One region of the Lysinibacillus sp. fkY74-1 genome, then DNA from elsewhere that is predicted to be linked to it. Evidence: riboswitches for the same ligand, from Rfam matches in the RefSeq annotation. Region 1 holds a riboswitch; each other region holds the start of a gene.
The links. Region 1 has a riboswitch for S-adenosylmethionine ahead of metA (homoserine O-acetyltransferase MetA). Riboswitches for the same ligand answer to the same signal wherever they lie in the genome.
Positions count from the first base shown of each region.

Region 2: linked by a shared signal. The riboswitch ahead of ACE1MS_RS02085 (MetQ/NlpA family ABC transporter substrate-binding protein) and the one ahead of metA (homoserine O-acetyltransferase MetA) in region 1 are both predicted to bind S-adenosylmethionine.
Region 3: linked by a shared signal. The riboswitch ahead of ACE1MS_RS07840 (YezD family protein) and the one ahead of metA (homoserine O-acetyltransferase MetA) in region 1 are both predicted to bind S-adenosylmethionine.

Region 1 is NZ_CP170173.1:2,482,076-2,484,280, reverse strand. It holds gene ACE1MS_RS12050 (nucleotide excision repair endonuclease) at 1-339, opposite strand, end outside; SAM riboswitch class I at 542-651, shown strand; gene metA (homoserine O-acetyltransferase MetA) at 750-1,685, shown strand; gene ACE1MS_RS12040 (endospore germination permease) at 1,741-2,205, opposite strand, start outside.
Region 2 is NZ_CP170173.1:435,152-437,356, reverse strand. It holds gene ACE1MS_RS02090 (PPC domain-containing DNA-binding protein) at 1-497, opposite strand, end outside; SAM riboswitch class I at 620-725, shown strand; gene ACE1MS_RS02085 (MetQ/NlpA family ABC transporter substrate-binding protein) at 815-1,645, shown strand; gene ACE1MS_RS02080 (methionine ABC transporter ATP-binding protein) at 1,750-2,205, shown strand, end outside.
Region 3 is NZ_CP170173.1:1,663,609-1,665,813, forward strand. It holds gene ACE1MS_RS07835 (DUF418 domain-containing protein) at 1-521, shown strand, start outside; SAM riboswitch class I at 689-784, shown strand; gene ACE1MS_RS07840 (YezD family protein) at 854-1,009, shown strand; gene ACE1MS_RS07845 (flavin reductase family protein) at 1,093-1,578, opposite strand; gene ACE1MS_RS07850 (VOC family protein) at 1,737-2,205, shown strand, end outside.

The DNA.
Region 1 (2,205 bases):
GCGGAACGTATTAATCGCATACGTTTCATAAATTTCACGTTCCATAGGATCTTCTACTTCATAGACTTCAATTTTGAAGACCTCGTCACGATAGTTTTTCATCGGAGATACATTGTCTTCAAAATGTTTTTTTATGCGTTGGCGAATTTTACGTGCTTTGCCGACAAATAATAACTCATTCTTTTCATTATAAAATAAGAAAATGCCGCCTTTATCACGTGTGATTTTGTGGAAGTCGATGAAACCAAAGTATGGTGTAATTGGGACATCACCTGGTTTTACATCTTGTTCGCGTTGGCGAATAACTACATCTGGTTTTGGAAATTCAATATTAATCAAAGTATTCACGTTCCTCTCTATTACTAAAGATATATGGTAACATAATAGCGGCATGTTTACCATAAAATTTCATGTAGAATAACCATATACAGCAAGCTTAGTGTTTATCAAATGAATGTAGAACATGCATGGGAATAACAAAATATTCTATGAATTATTGATATTCTAACTAGTCCATGTTACAATTCAAAATAATTAAATAATCTTATCAAGAGAAGCAGAGGGATTTGGCCCGATGACGCTTCAGCAACCTCTAACAAATGTTAGAAAGGTGCTAATTCCAGCAAAGGTTTTTCCTTTGAGAGATAAGAGTGAACGTGAAAAAAATCCTTCTCATTCTATCTCATATGGAATGTGGAGGATTTTTAATTTTTTTAGAAAAAGGAGCAAAAAAGAGAGGGGAATGCTAGATGCCAATTAATATTCCGAAAAATTTACCTGCTGGGGAGCATTTACGTGAGGAGAAAATCTTCGTGATGGAAGAGGATCGTGCGAGAACACAGCAAATACGTCCATTAAACATATTAATTTTAAATTTGATGCCCGAAAAAGAAAAAACGGAGCTACAATTATTACGTTTACTAGGAAATACACCATTACAGGTCAATATTACTTTTTTAAACACGGCTACTCATGAATCTAAAAATGTCAGTAAATCTCACTTACAATTATTTTACACAACGTTTAACCAAATTCGTCACCGACGTTATGATGGTATGATTATTACTGGGGCACCTGTAGAAAAAATGCCATTTGAAGAGGTTAACTATTGGCAGGAAATTGCTGAAATTATGGATTGGTCTAAAAAGAATGTGACATCCGTGCTACATATATGTTGGGGGGCACAGGCTGCGTTATATCATCATTATGGAATTGGAAAAATAGAGCTTTCTGCTAAATGCTCCGGCGTTTATTCTCATGTGATTACTGATTTAACAGTGGATTTAGTACGAGGCTTTAGTGATTTATTTACAGCCCCTCATTCTCGCTATACATCTGTCTCGATTGACGAGGTTCGCAATCATCCAGACTTACGCTTATTATCCTATTCAGAGGATGCAGGTGTGTTTATCGTGCAATCTAAAGATAATAAAAACATTATGATTACAGGTCATTTAGAATATGATGCGACAACACTGGCTGATGAATACAGTCGCGATGTTGCCAAGGGCATTGATATCAACGTTCCAGTAAACTACTTCCCAAATGATGATCCAGAAAAGGAACCGATGAATACATGGCGTGCCCATACACATTTATTGTTCTCCAACTGGTTGAACTACTATGTATACCAAGAGACACCATATGAATGGGACTTTGTGGACGAAATTGAATATCATATTTAAATAACAATGAAAAAGTCTAATTTCTTCGCTAAGTAGCTGAAGGAATTAGACTTTGTTATTCTAAATTCTTCTTGTCAGAAACCGTAATATCTGGTTTAGCCTGATCGTTCTGATTGGAATCTGTAGCAGCATCGTTAGTTGGATTATCTTGATTGGCATCCATATTATTAGGTTTCATCTGATTATCTTGGTTGGAATCTGTAGCAGCATCGTTAGTTGAATTATCTTGATTGGCATCCATTTTGTCAGGTTTACTGTGATTATCCTGGTTGGAATCAGTAGTAGCATGGTGAGTCTGATTATTTTGATTGGCATCCCTATTATTAGGTTTTATCTGATTATCCTGGTTGGAATCAGTAGTAGCATTGTTAGTTGGATTATTTTGATTGGCATCCCTATTATTAGGTTTCATCTGATTATCCTGGTTGGAATCTGTAGCAGCATGGTGAGTCTGATTTTCTTGATTGGCATCGCTATTATTAGGTTTCATCTGATTATCTTGGTTGGAATCTGTAGCAGC
Region 2 (2,205 bases), 2.0 Mb from region 1:
TCAATTTCCCTTGGAAAATCTAACCCATGTTCTAATGGATAAAATTGTACGTGACCTGTTTCATCATCCATCTGACGGATATGCTGAATGCCTTGCACTTCTGCCAGTACTACATCTGCTGTTATGACGATATTTCCGCCCTTTATAAAATGACCGCCTGAAACCACTCCCCATTGATCACTCATGGAACCATGGAAATGCGTTTCATATCCTGCATCACGCTTACAAACCACTCCTGAACCTTGGATAAACTCGAGTGGCCCCTCTTTCTCTACCACATCACTAAATCGAACTTTAATGTGGGAGGTTTCATCGGGTACTAAATAAACAAAGCTACTTTTTTGAAAACTACCAATACAACTAATAATGGTTGCTGAATCAATATTATTCTCTTCACAAAGTGCCTCTATTCCTTCAATGATGTCTGTCCCCATGAGAAGACGTGCACTAATCACCTTACCAAATGAACCTATGCCATAATTAACTCTTACTGGCATTCTTCCCCCTCCTTCGCGACAAAATATTATAACAATATAAAAAATTTCAAAAATATTTATTGACTTACTATACCCTATAAATTATATTAGTTCTATCGGAAATACAAAAATATAATATGAATCTCTTATCAAGAGTAGCTGAGGGACTGGCCCTATGAAGCTCGGCAACCTCCTTTTATGAAGGAAGGTGCTAAATCCTGCAAACGAAATTCGTTTGATAGATAAGAGAGGACTTTTTTTCATGAGCCTCTCTTAATTTATAAGAGAGTTTTTTTATTTTCAAAAAACCGATAAAACAATTTTTGGAGGTAGTTTTCATGAAGAAGAAAAATAAATTTTTAGTAGGTTTAGCAAGTCTTACATTAGTAGCAGCACTAGCGGGCTGTGGCTCTAAAGAAGATAGTACAGGAAAAAGCGACGCTATCGATGAAAATAAAATTGTCGTGGGTGTCACTTCAGGACCTCATGAGCAAATTGCAGAGGTAGCTGCTAAAGTCGCAAAGGAAAAGGGGCTAGAAGTAGACCTAAAATCTTTTTCTGATTATGTTTTACCCAATACATCCTTAGCTGAAGGAGATCTTGATGCAAACAGCTATCAGCATAAACCTTTCCTCGATACTTTTAATAAAGATCACGATACAGATTTAGTACCAGTTGGCAAAACAATTTTAAATCCTATGGGGATTTACTCTGAAAAATATAAATCATTGGATGACGTTCCTGAAGGCGCAACATTTGGCTTACCGAATGACCCAACAAATGGAGCGCGAGCTCTCTTTGTTTTACAAGAGGCAGGCTATATTAAATTAAAAGATGGAGCGGACTTAACAGCATCTGTTCGTGACGTGGAAGAAAACAAAAAGAATTTAAAATTCATAGAATTAGAAGCCGCACAAATTCCTAAGCAGCTTAGTGAAGTAGATGTAGCTGCTATTAATACGAACTTTGCGCTGGAAGCTGGCATTAATCCACAAGAGGACTCTATTCTTTTAGAATCTACTGACTCTCCATATGTGAACTACATTGTCGTTCGTGCTGAAAATGAAAATGACCCAACAATTAAAAAATTCGTTGAGGCTTACCAGTCTGATGAAGTGCGCCAATTCATTGAAGAGGAATTCAAAGGTTCTGTAATCCCTAGCTGGTAATACATGCCAAAAGCTGATATAAGGCTGAGAATCTGCCAATTGTCCACTATGGAAATCGCGCAGATTCTTGCTTTTTAGAAGCTAAGAAAGGAGCAAGTAATCTGATGATTCAATTACAAAATATATCAAAAGAATATAAGACGAAAAAAGGCAGTATTAAGGCAGTGGACGGAATTAATCTTCATGTAAAAAAAGGACAAATTCATGGTGTAATTGGGTATAGTGGTGCCGGTAAAAGTACGCTTATTCGTTGTGTTAATTTACTAGAGCGTCCCTCAGCAGGCAAAGTTTTGATTGATAATGTGGATATTACTACCCTTTCACTTCATGACTTACGTCAAACACGGCAAAAGATTGGCATGATTTTTCAACATTTTAATCTCTTAAAGACAGCAACAGTTTATAACAATATTGCGGTTCCCTTAAAGCTACTTGGTTATAACGAAACAGAAGTCCAAAATCGTGTGGCTAAATATGCCGAAATTGTAGGTTTAACAGAAAAGCTAGATAGCTACCCCAATCAGCTTTCAGGTGGACAAAAGCAACGTGTCGCAATTGCA
Region 3 (2,205 bases), 820 kb from region 1:
TCTTTCTGATGGGGATGTTAATCGGCACATTAGATTTAACAAATCGTACTATAAGAAAAATCTTACTAGTGACAGGTTTATTGCTAGTCATAATGACTGAGACTTTTTCAACATTATTTATTAAGATAACAACAACCATCCATTTATTAGATGTAGAGAGTGCATTGTATTTATTTGATACGGGACCGATTCCACCAAATATGATGTATGTCCTATCTAATTCGGCTTCGGCTATAGTCCTCATTGTAGGCTCCATCTATCTTGTAGAGACATGTAAAAATAAAGTCATTGAAGCTTTCATCTTAACCGGGCAAATGTCTTTAACCCATTATGTTGGCCATGTTTTTATAGGGATTGGGATACTAATTGTTTGCCAAAAGCTGGAGAATCAAACGCTTGCTTTTTCCATGCTGTATGCCTGCTGTTACTTTTTAGGATGTGTGTTTACTTCTGTTTGGTGGAGAGCTAAACATCATCGCGGTCCACTTGAATCCTTGATGAGGAAATGGAGTTCGAAATAAATTAGTAGATAGCCATCTATTTCTTACTGATTAGGCATAAAATACTTTAGGTATAGGCAGTTTTCTAATCTAAAATACACATTACAAAGTATTCAGCTAGGTTTTCTAATATTTTATATTGACAATCGTATAACAGAATTATAGAATTATTTTCAAGAAACGCAGTACTCTTATCGAGAGAGGTGGAGGGACCTGGCCCAATGAAGCCTCGGCAACCGAAAAAATAGGTGCCAAATCCAACAGATGTATCTGAGAGATAGGAGGGGCTATCAATTAGCTTGATGCATTGGCCTCTTTTGTACAACAAGAATCAGAAAGAAGGGGTGTATCGTATGGCTCAGTCGACAAAGGTAGAAGATAAGAAATTAGAGGCTATTGCAAAGGCCATTCAAAATCTTGAATTTGGTGAAGTGCATATTACGATTCAGGATGGTGTAATTGTTCAAATTAATAGGCTTGAAAAGCAGAGATTTCCACAAAAGAAATAAAGATCATTTCAGATGAACGATGTGAAAAGGCCACCAATAAGCATGGTTTCCGTTGCTTACAAGTGGCCCTTTTTTTATGAGAATTAGCTATAAAAGCTTTTTGGAATCTGACCGATATGACGGCGATGGTAGAGAAGCGGTTCCTTTTGAGAATTTGTAATATCTAGTACTTGCCCAATAAAAATAGTATGATCGCCAGCATCTATCTGTTGAAATGATTTACATTGTAAAATAGCTGCTGTATCATGTAAAATCGGTAGCCCAAATGATGAAGTAGACCATTTTGCCTGAGCAAAGCGATCTGGGACTTTACTTGCAAATAATGTACATAAATGCTCTTGATCACTCGCTAAAATATTAACAGCGAATTTTCCAGCACCCATAAAATAAGGATGGAGCTGAGATTTTTTATCCAGTGACCATAAAATAAGTAGTGGGTCAATGGAAACAGATGCAAAAGAATTGACGGTTAAGCCAATTGGATTCGTTTCATGACATGCTGTAACAACCGTTACACCTGTAGGATAGTTACCTAATGCCAATTTAAAAGCAGCTACATGATCTGTCATTCAAATCACCTCTTTATAGTGAGTAATAAATTAGTTAACGGAGTTAGTAGGGAAATTGCACTTTTTTTCATACCAGCTAGTAACTCCTTTTCTTAAGTAAATATTAAATCAATTACACATCTAGGTAAAGCTAATGGGGGAAAGAAAGGGGAATTGCCATGACTTTATATTTTGATCATCTGGTACATCAAGTAGAATCTCCGGAAAATATAAAGGTTTTCTTCAATAAACGAAATGTCCATACAGTGAACGGTGGTCAACACACGATGTGGGGGACTTACAATACGCTAAGCTACTTTGGCTTAAGCTATATTGAACAAATCGCTATTTATGATCGTGATTTATTTGAGCAAGCGGCCCAGTACCCATATTCCCTACATTATACGTTTAAACGTAATCATGAGCGCCAAGGATTTTCACGAATTGCCTTGCGCACCCAAAATATTGAAGAAGAGGGTCAACGATTGCGTGCATTGGGCTTTGATGTATATGGTCCCGATGCTTGTAGTCGAACAAGACCAGATGGCACGATAATCGAATGGAAGCTATTGCATTTTGGCAGGGCTGACCTTGCATTGGATTTCCCATTCTTAATTGAATGGGCAGATGAAGATGAGAAACGTCTTG